Linked DNA regions of Caulobacter sp. FWC2. Each later gene encodes a partner of the first gene's protein in a complex. Links are inferred from orthologs where the notes say so. Each region holds a gene or a part of one and is shown on either strand. Other genes may lie near its edges.

What was found. The genes of interacting proteins can lie anywhere in the genome.
Region 2: the proteins of CSW62_RS17050 (region 1) and xseA are in contact, whole or in part, in a cryo-EM structure (PDB 8TXR), measured with the Escherichia coli proteins. The link is inferred for Caulobacter sp. FWC2 from one-to-one orthologs.

The regions. Positions count from the first base shown.
Region 1 is NZ_PEBF01000001.1:3,554,326-3,558,951, forward strand. Bases 1,300-4,091 are described here. They hold CSW62_RS17050 (exodeoxyribonuclease VII small subunit), read right to left. Parts: upstream 2,927-4,091; coding sequence 2,672-2,926; downstream 1,300-2,671. Other genes in these bases: dxs (1-deoxy-D-xylulose-5-phosphate synthase), read right to left, coding at 1,300-1,752; CSW62_RS17045 (polyprenyl synthetase family protein), read right to left, coding at 1,770-2,672; CSW62_RS17055 (histidine phosphatase family protein), read right to left, coding at 3,036-3,695; CSW62_RS17060 (histone deacetylase family protein), read right to left, coding at 3,692-4,091. Also shown: more of dxs, read right to left, coding at 1-1,299; more of CSW62_RS17060, read right to left, coding at 4,092-4,612. UniProt on the Escherichia coli protein: Bidirectionally degrades single-stranded DNA into large acid-insoluble oligonucleotides, which are then degraded further into small acid-soluble oligonucleotides.
Region 2 is NZ_PEBF01000001.1:1,559,309-1,564,022, forward strand. The notes cover bases 792-3,671. They hold xseA (exodeoxyribonuclease VII large subunit), read right to left. Parts: upstream 3,055-3,671; coding sequence 1,528-3,054; downstream 792-1,527. Other genes in these bases: CSW62_RS07605 (M23 family metallopeptidase), read right to left, coding at 792-1,299; CSW62_RS07610 (DUF2093 domain-containing protein), read right to left, coding at 1,284-1,499; CSW62_RS07620 (GcrA family cell cycle regulator), read right to left, coding at 3,147-3,671. In the rest of the region: CSW62_RS07600 (response regulator), read right to left, coding at 1-313; more of CSW62_RS07605, read right to left, coding at 448-791; more of CSW62_RS07620, read right to left, coding at 3,672-3,680; CSW62_RS07625 (ABC transporter permease), read left to right, coding at 3,920-4,714. UniProt on the Escherichia coli protein: Bidirectionally degrades single-stranded DNA into large acid-insoluble oligonucleotides, which are then degraded further into small acid-soluble oligonucleotides.

The sequences.
Region 1 (4,626 bases):
ATCCAGCGCGCCGTGCTGGGCCAGCGCCTGCAGCACGAAGGCGCCGAAGCCGCCCATCGAGCCCTCTTCCACGGTGATGATCGCCTCGTGCTCACGCGCCAGGCGCAGCAGCAGGTCCAGGTCAAGCGGCTTGGCGAAGCGGGCGTCGCAGACGGTGGCCGACAGGCCGCGCGCGGCCAGCAGATCGGCGGCCTTCAGGCTTTCGGACAGGCGCGTGCCGAACGAGACGATGGCGACGCTGGTCCCCTCGCGGACGATGCGGCCCTTGCCGATCTCCAGCGGCTCGGCGATCGCCGGCATCTCCAGGCCCAGGCCCTCGCCGCGCGGATAGCGGAAAGCGCTGGGGCGGTCATCGATCTCGGCGGCGGTGGCGACCATTCGGGCCAGCTCGACCTCGTCGGCGGCGGCCATCAGCACCATGCCGGGCAGAGCGCCCATGAAGCCGATGTCGAAGCTGCCGGCGTGGGTCGGGCCGTCGGCGCCGACCAGGCCGGCGCGGTCCATGGCGAAGCGCACCGGCAGACCCTGGATGGCGACGTCGTGGACAACCTGGTCGTAGCCGCGCTGCAGGAAGGTCGAATAGATCGCCGCGAACGGCTTCATGCCGTCGGCGGCCAGGCCGGCGGCGAAGGTCACCGCGTGCTGCTCGGCGATGCCGACGTCGAAGGTGCGGTCCGGGAACGCCTTCTGGAAGATGTCCAGGCCCGTGCCCGAGGGCATGGCGGCGGTGATGGCGACGATCTTGTCGTCGCGCTGCGCCTGCTTGACCAGTTCCTGGGCGAAGACCTTGGTGTAGCTGGGCGGGCCGGCGGCCGGCTTGTGCTGCTGGCCGGTGACCACGTCGAACTTGGCCACGGCGTGCAGCTTGTCCTCGGCCCCCTCGGCCGGGGCGTAGCCCTTGCCCTTCTGGGTGACGCAGTGGACCAGCACCGGCTTGTCGCCGAAGGCCTTGGCGTTCTTGAGCACGCTGACCAGGGCGTCCATGTCGTGGCCGTCGATCGGGCCGATATAGTAGAAGCCCAGCTCCTCGAAGAAGGTGCCGCCGGTGACCATGCCCCGGGCATATTCTTCCGCCTTGCGGGCCGCTTCGCGCATCGGCGTCGGCAGCTTTTCGACGACGGTCTTGCCCAGCTTGCGCACCGAGCGATAGGCGCCGCCCGAAACCAGGTTGGCCAGGTAGGCGCTCATGCCGCCCACCGGCGGGGCGATCGACATGTCGTTGTCGTTGAGGATGACGATCAGGCGCTTGGTGGTGTCGGTCGCCGCGTTCATGGCCTCATAGGCCATGCCGGCGCCCAGCGAGCCGTCGCCGATCACGGCGATGACGCTGTTGTCCTCGCCTTTCGCGTCGCGCGCGGCGCAGAAGCCCAGGGCCGCCGAGATCGAGGTCGCCGCGTGGGCCGCGCCGAACGGGTCGTATTCGCTCTCGGCCCGCTTGGTGAAGCCCGACAGGCCCCCGCCCTGGCGCAGCGTCTTGATGCGATCGCGACGGCCGGTGAGGATCTTGTGCGGATAGGCCTGGTGGCCGACATCCCAGATCAGGATGTCCTTGGGCGTCTCAAACACGTGGTGCAGGGCCACGGTCAGCTCGACCACGCCCAGGCCGGCGCCCAGGTGGCCGCCCGTCACCGACACCGCGTCGATCATCTCGGCGCGAACTTCCGCCGACAGCTGTTTCAGCTCTGGGAGGGAAAGCCCTCGCGTGTCAGCCGGCGAGGCGATCGAGTCTAGCAAGGGTGTGTTGGTGGGCATGTTTGAAGAAAGCGCGGTCAGTTCCGGCGGTCCAGCACGAAATCGACGCTTTCGCGCAGATGTCCGGCTCGTTCGCCAAAGATTTCAAGATGGGAGCGGGTCTGGTCGGCCAAAAGCGCCACGCGCTCTTTCGCCGCGTCCAGTCCCAGCAGGGTGACGTAGTTGGCCTTGCCCATGGCGGCGTCCTTGCCGCCGGTGGCCTTGCCCATGGTCTCGGGATCGCCCTCGGCGTCGAGAATGTCGTCGACGATCTGGTAGGCCAGGCCCAGGTCCTGGGCGAAGGCCATCAGGGCGGCGCGCTCGGATTCCTTGGCGCGGGCGATGATCAGCGGGATCTCGAACGCGAAGGCGATCAGGGCGCCCGTCTTCAAGCGCTGCATGCGGGCGACCGCGCCCAGGTCGTCGCGGACGCCCAGAATGTCGATCATCTGGCCGCCGGCCATGCCCTTGGCGCCCGAGGCGATGGCCAGCTTGCGCACCAGTTCCGACCGCACATGGCCGTCGTCGTGGGTGTCGGGGTGGGCCATGATCTCGAAGGCCGCCGTCTGCAGGGCGTCCCCCGCGAGGATGGCGGTGGCCTCGTCATATTGCTTGTGCACGGTCGGACGCCCGCGGCGGACGTCGTCGTCGTCCATGGCCGGCAGGTCGTCATGGACCAGGCTGTAGGCGTGGATGCATTCCAGCGCGCAGGCCGCGCGCAGAACCGGCCGCTCGGGCAGGTCGAACATCTTGCCGGTCTCGAGCGCGAAGAACGGCCGCAAGCGCTTGCCCGGCCCCAGGGCCGCGTAGCGCATGGCTTCCGTCAGGCGCGTTTCCGGACCATCGCTGCGGGGCAGCAGTTCGTCGAGCGCCACGGTGACGATGTCAGCGGCCTGGACGATCCGCTTCTCAAGATCACTGGACGGACGCGAACTCGCCATCAGTTGAACTCGGCCGGCTCGGCGGCGACGGCGCCGCCCTGACCCAGGACGATCTTCTCGACCTTCAGGCGCGCGGCCTCCAGCTTCTTCTCGCAGTGGGCCTTCAGGGCCGCGCCGCGCTCATAGATGTCGATCGACCGCTCCAGCGGAGCTTGGCCCGACTCCAGCTCGGCCACGATCCGCTCAAGCTGCGCCAGGGCTTCTTCGAAGCTCAGGGCGGAGATATCGGCGGGATTGCTGGCGGCGTCGGTCATTTCAACTCTCAGGTGAACAGGCGTGAGCCTAGTGTCCCGGGCCGACGCGAGCAACGGCCTAGAGCCTGGGCGTGGTTAAGGGAAGAGGGTTTGCGAGATCGGTGACAGATCAGCCGCGGCGGAAGCGCTTGAGGCTCCAGTAGGCGTGACCTTCATCAAGCAGTTTCGTCAGCCCACGCGCCTTCAGCGCATCGGCGATCATCCAGTTGAAGAAGCCGTGAGCCACGAGCAGTACGTCCTGGCCCTGGTCGGACAGCGCCACCAGCCGGTCGGCGGCCTTGCCGGCCCTGACCTCGGCTTCGGCGCGGGTCTCCTGGCCGCCGTGATTGTTGAAGAACCACCACCAGAAGCGGGCGAAGAAACCCAGGCGCTTGGGCGACATCCGCAGCCACAGCGGCCAGGGCGGCGGCGGCAGCGGGGCTTCGATGAAGGTCTCATCGGTGGTGAAGGTCCGCTCGCCGACCACCGCCTTGGCGGTCTCGATGGCGCGGCGGCGGGTCGAGACGATGATCACGTCCGCGTCACGGGCGATCTGGATCAGCCCGTCCGGCGGGGTCTGTCCGTCCTTCAGGCCGCCCACCTCGTAGCGCGCCCACCAGTCGCCGTATTCAGGCGCATTGAGGCGGACCTTGCGCGACAGGGCGGGCTCGCCGTGGCGGGCCAGGGTGACGGTCCCCGACTTCACGGGCGAGGACGCTTGGTCGGCGATGGTGACGTCGGCCATGTTGAAGAGAAGTCGGTGGGCCCAGCGGCCTTTCCGTCCCCTCACCCCTCCTGAAGAGCGCGCACATGCGCGGCGGCGGAACGCCCCAGCGCCTGGAGGTCGTAACCGCCCTCGAGCGAGGACACAACCCGGCCCTTGGCGCGGGCGTTGGCCACCGAGACGATCGCCCGCGTCGCCCAGGCGAAATCGTCCTCGTCCAGGCTCTGGGCCGACAGCGGATCGCGGACGTGGGCGTCGAAGCCGGCCGAGACGATCAGCAGCTCGGGCGCGAAGGCGTCGACCTTGTCCATCAGCCCCTCGAATCGCGACCGCCACAGTTCGCGCGGCGCATGCGGGGCCACCGTGGCGTTGGCGATGTTGCCCAGACCGGTCTCGGACGGATCGCCGGTGCCCGGATAGAGCGGCGACTGGTGGATCGAGGCGAAGAACACGGTCGGGTCGTTCTCGAACACGGCTTGTGTGCCGTTGCCGTGGTGGACGTCGAAGTCGACGATCGCCACCCGCTTCAGCCCGGCCGCCTGGGCCGCGCGGGCCGCCACGGCGACGCTGGAAAAGACGCAAAAGCCCATGGCCACGCCCGGCTCGGCATGATGTCCCGGCGGCCGCACGGCGCAGAATGCTCGCCTGGCCTCGCCCGCCGCCACGGCTCGCACCGCCGCGACGCTGGCCCCGGCCGCGCGACGGGCGGCCGCCAGGCTGCCGCTCGACATCACCGTGTCGGGGTCCAGCGCCAGCCGGCCCGACCTGGGCGCGGCCTCGAACACGGCGTCGACGAAGGCCTTGGGATGCACCCGCAGCAGGTCCTCGACCTCGACCAGCGGCGCATCCAGCGCCTCCAGCGCCAGATTGGGATCATCGTTCAGGGCGTCGATCACGGCGCGCAGGCGCTCTGGGCTCTCCACGTGGCCATGGCCGGGCTGGTGGTCGAGCATGTCGAGATGGGTATAAAGCGCCACGGTCATGCGAGGATTCTAGA
Region 2 (4,714 bases), 2.0 Mb from region 1 along the record:
CGTCGCGCGCTTCGAACACGCGGTGACGCTCGGCGAAACCGGTCAGCATGATGATCGGCAGGAACGGGTCGACGCTGTCGGGCGAGTTGCGGACCAACTGGGTGAACTGCACGCCGTCCAGCGGGCTCATCTTGAAGTCGACGATCGCGATGTCCGTCTGCCAGTCGCGCAGGATCTGCAGGCCCTCGGCCCCGTCCATGGCTTCACGAATGTGGCGAACGCCCACGCCTTTCAGGATCGCCGAGACGATCGACCGGATGTGCTGGTTGTCGTCCACCAGCAAAAAGCGCAGCTTTTCCAACGCCGCCGACATGCGGGAGCCGCCTCCTTAAAAATCTCGCGGAAACACCAGAACGCGGGCTGCTCCCACAAGCGACCGCCCGTCCCAATAGCGGCGGCATAGCTAGCGAATGAATGAAAATCGCGCCAGAGGCGAATTGTAAGATTTTAAGCACGGAAGGGACCCGCGCCGACCAGCAGGGACGGGTCCAGATTGCGCCCGCGCCATTTCATGCGCCAGCATAGATGCGGTCCGGTCGCGCGGCCTTCCTTGCCCGTCTCGGCGATCAGCTGGCCCTGAGTGACGTAAGCGCCCGTCGGGACAAGGATTTTCGACAGATGAAGATAGGCGGTGACCAGGCCCTGGCCGTGATCGACCAGGACGAGACCGCCCTCATAGTGCAATCCGGTCTCGGCGAAGCACACCAGACCGCCGGCCGGCGCGCGCACCGGCGTGCCGACGGGTGTCGCCAGATCAACCCCATAATGGGGACGCTTGGGCTCGCCATTGAGTATCCGCTGGCCGCCGAAGCGGGCCGAGCGCCTCGCCCCGACGACCGGAAGGATGAAGCCGTCGCGGAATCCCTCCAGGTCGGCCTGGCTGGCGAAGCCGGCGACCTTGCGGAGGTTCTCGGCGGTGATCCGCTCCAGCAGCACCGGGTCAGTCGGCGTGACCTGCTCGGGCGGCAGGCCGTCGATGCGCTGGATGTCGAAATCGCCGACCGCGATGGCGCGCTCGTCCGTAGCCGAACCGTCGGGCGTGGTGACTGTCAGTTTGCTGATCGGCGGCGCGTCGCGGTCGAAGCCGATCACGAACCAACCATTGGCCGAGGCGGTGGTCTGCGCCAGGCCGTCGATATCGATCAGCGCGCGCGGCGTTGTGCGCCCCACGGCGTAGCCGCCTTGGATGAACTTGCCCGTCATCGACAGGCCCGGCGCGGCGGCGCGGGCCGTCGTCGTCAGAGCGGCGGAAAGCGGCAGCGCGGCCAGGACCGCGCGGCGGCTCAGGCCGCCTGCCAACGCTTCAGAGCTTCGGCGGGACCGGCATAGGCTTCCTGGTGCTCGGGGCTCCAGTAGCGCAGAGCCTCCAGCGGGATCTGCTTGTTGGTGATGGCGCACAGCACGAAGCGGCCGGGGCTGAGCACGGCGAACTCGCCGTCGCCATAGTGCAGGACGGCGAGGCCGTCGGACTTACCGAGATCACGATCGAAAGCGTTCATGGCTTTTACTCTACGCCAAACCGGGGCTTCAGAACAGATCGCCTTGATCGATCGGCGGCGCTGCCGGCTTGGGGCGAGGCTTCGTCGCGGGCGCGGCTGCGGGCGTGGGCGGCGGGACAAATCCGCCTTCGCCGTCGATCACTGCGTCGCGGTCGCCGCTCTTGAACTTCAGGTTCACGCGTTCGCCGGAGACAAGGTCGGCCGCCGAGCGGGCCAGCGTTCCGTCGCCCTTGCGGACCAGGGCGAAGCCCAGCTCCAGCGGGCGTTCGGGGTTCAGCGACTGGCGCAGCTTTTCCAGGCCGGACAAGCGGTCGACATCGCGCTGCAGGCGACGTTCCCCCGCCGCGTTCAGGCGATGCCAGAGGGCGGGGAGGCGGGCGTGCTGAGCGACGCGGTCGGGCGCGCGGCGGGCGGCAAGGTCCAGGCGGCGGCCAAGGTCGGTCACGCGCTCGGCCTTGGTCGCATGCTGGCGGCGCAGGGCGTCCGGCGTCAGGCGCGCGGTGACCTTCAGCAGTTCCTGGGCGTGGACGGTGGTGTTGCGGTGCAGAGCCGCGTCCAGGCGTCCCGACGCGATGTCGAACCGCTGCTGGGCCAGGGCCAGGATGTCGTCCGGACGGGGCAGGCCACGCGCGGCGCTGACCAGGCGCGTGCGACGGTCCTCGATCAGGCGCGCGCCCGATCGGTTCAGGCGGCGGTCCAGATCCGAGATCAGCGCGCGCAGCTCGGCCAGCACCGGCGTCGCCATCTCGGCGGCGGCGGTCGGCGTGGGCGCGCGGCGGTCGGAGACGAAGTCGATCAGGGTGGTGTCGGTCTCGTGGCCGACGGCCGAGATCAGGGGGATGGTCCCCTCGGCGACCGTGCGGGCCAGGCCTTCGTCGTTGAACGCCCAGAGGTCCTCCACCGAACCGCCGCCACGGGCGACGATCAGGATGTCGGGGCGCGGCACGGGACCGCCGGGCGCGATGGCGTTGAAGCCGCGAATGGCCGCGCTGACCTGGCCGGCGGCGGCGTCGCCCTGGACGACGCACGGCCAGACCAGCACCTGGCACGGCCAGCGGTCGCGGATGCGGTGCAGGATATCGCGGATCACCGCGCCGGTCGGGCTGGTGATGACGCCGACGACGGTCGGCATCGAGGGCAGGGGCTTCTTGCGCTCCGGCGCGAACAGACTCTCGGCGGCCAGCTTGGCCTTCAGCCGCTCGAGTTGCGCGAGAAGCGCGCCGACGCCGGCGGCCTCCATGCTGTCGATGACGATCTGGTAGCGCGAGCCGGCCGGATAGGTGGTGATCTTGCCGGTGACGATGACCTCGAGGCCATGCTCGGGCCGCACGCCCAGGCCCCGGACATTGCCCTTCCAGACCACGCCGTCGATCGCGGACTTGTCGTCCTTGATGGTCAGGTAGACGTGGCCATTGCCGTGGTGGGTGACCTTCGACAACTCACCCCGCAGCCGCACGAAGCCGTACCGGTCCTCCAGCGTCCGCTTCAGGGCGAAGGCCAGCTCGGAGACCGAATAGGGCGGGGCGTTGGAATCGTTCGGCGCGAGGTCCGTCATCCGCTCTATCTAGAACGTCCCCCAGAAATGGAAAATCCCGGACGGTCTTTTCGACCGTCCGGGATCCGCCGCCTGAGAGACTATTATTCTTCTTAGATGTAGCGGCGAAGCGAACGGGCGAGCTCGGTGGCGCCGCCCTTCTTCTTGGTCTGCTGCGGCTGGTAGGCCACACGGGCGTGCTCGACGCAGTAGGGGCCTTCCGACGAGCGGCGGCCGCAGAAGGTGAAGCCGTCCGTCGAAGGATCGCCGATCGGCCACTTGCACATGTGCGCGCCCAGGGTCAGCACGGTGGCCGAGCCCGGCTCTTCATGGCGGAAGGCCGGCAGCGACGGAGGCGTCGAGTTCGAGGCCGAGACTGCCGGAACCGACGACGGCGCTTCGACCGGCGTCACGCGACGCGGGGCCGATGGCATGGCCTGGGCGGCCGGACGCGCCGGACGCGGAGCCTTGAAGGCCGGACGCGCCGGTTGCGAGGGAGCCGCGCGGCCCGAAAGGCCCAGGCGGTGCACCTTGCCGATGACGGCGTTGCGCGTTACGCCGCCCAATTGCTTGGCGATCTGACTGGCCGAAAGGCCGTCCAGCCAGAGCTTCTTCAAGGTCGAAACCCGTTCGTCGGTCCAGCTCATAACCCGTCTCCGCCGTTTCGATGGAGGTGAAGCGCGTCCCCACGCTCCTCACCCCATATCTGGTGATCAAACCGCCCCGCCGGCGGTCGTCCTACTAGATATCGTAAAGAATGTGTTAAGGCGCACAATAGGCGGTAACGACTCTGTCCACAGAAACAAGATGTTGATTCAGGCAAGCCCAAGCTTGCGGAAAGGCGCCCCAGGGCGCACATGGCCAAACAACACAACGGGTTGAGCGTATGAGAGACATGGCCAACAGCGTCATTCCGCCGCAGCCGCGCGACTATCACGGCTGGAATTGGTCCGGGTTCGTCACGCTGTATCAGCGCGAAATCCGCCGGTTCTGGAAGGTCGGCACCCAGACGGTGGCCGCGCCGGTGGTGACGACGCTGCTCTACATGCTGGTCTTCGTGGTCGCCGTGGGCGCCAGCCGGCCGGCCGTGGGCGGGGTGACCTTCGGCCATTTCGTGGCCCCGGGCCTGATCATGATGGCGATCCTGAACAACGCCTTCGCCAATTCCTCTTCGTCGCTGATCCAGGCGAAGATGATGGGCCTGACGCCGGACTTCCTGACGCCGCCGTTGTCGGCGCTGGAGCAGGTGCTGGGCTTCGCTTTGGGCGCGGCGACGCGCGGTGTCGTGGTCGGGGCGGTCACCGCCCTGGTCATCGGGGTGCTGCCGGGCGCTGGGCTGCAGCTGGCTCACCCCTGGGCCATTACCTATTTCGCCGTGACGGCGTCGCTGATCCTGGGCCTGGCCGGCATATTGGCTGGCCTGTGGGCTGAGAAGTTCGACCAGCTGGCGGCGGTGACCAACTTCGTGATCATGCCGATGACCTTCCTGTCGGGCACCTTCTACCTGGTCGACAAGCTGCCCGAGCCGTTCCGTTCGGCCAGCCATTTCAACCCGTTCTTCTACCTGATCGACGGCTTCCGCTACGGCTTCATCGGCCATGCCGACGGTTCGCTCCTGATCGGCGTGATCAGCATGGGCGTGCTGACCATGGGCATGTTCCTGTGGTGCTGGCGCCTGTTC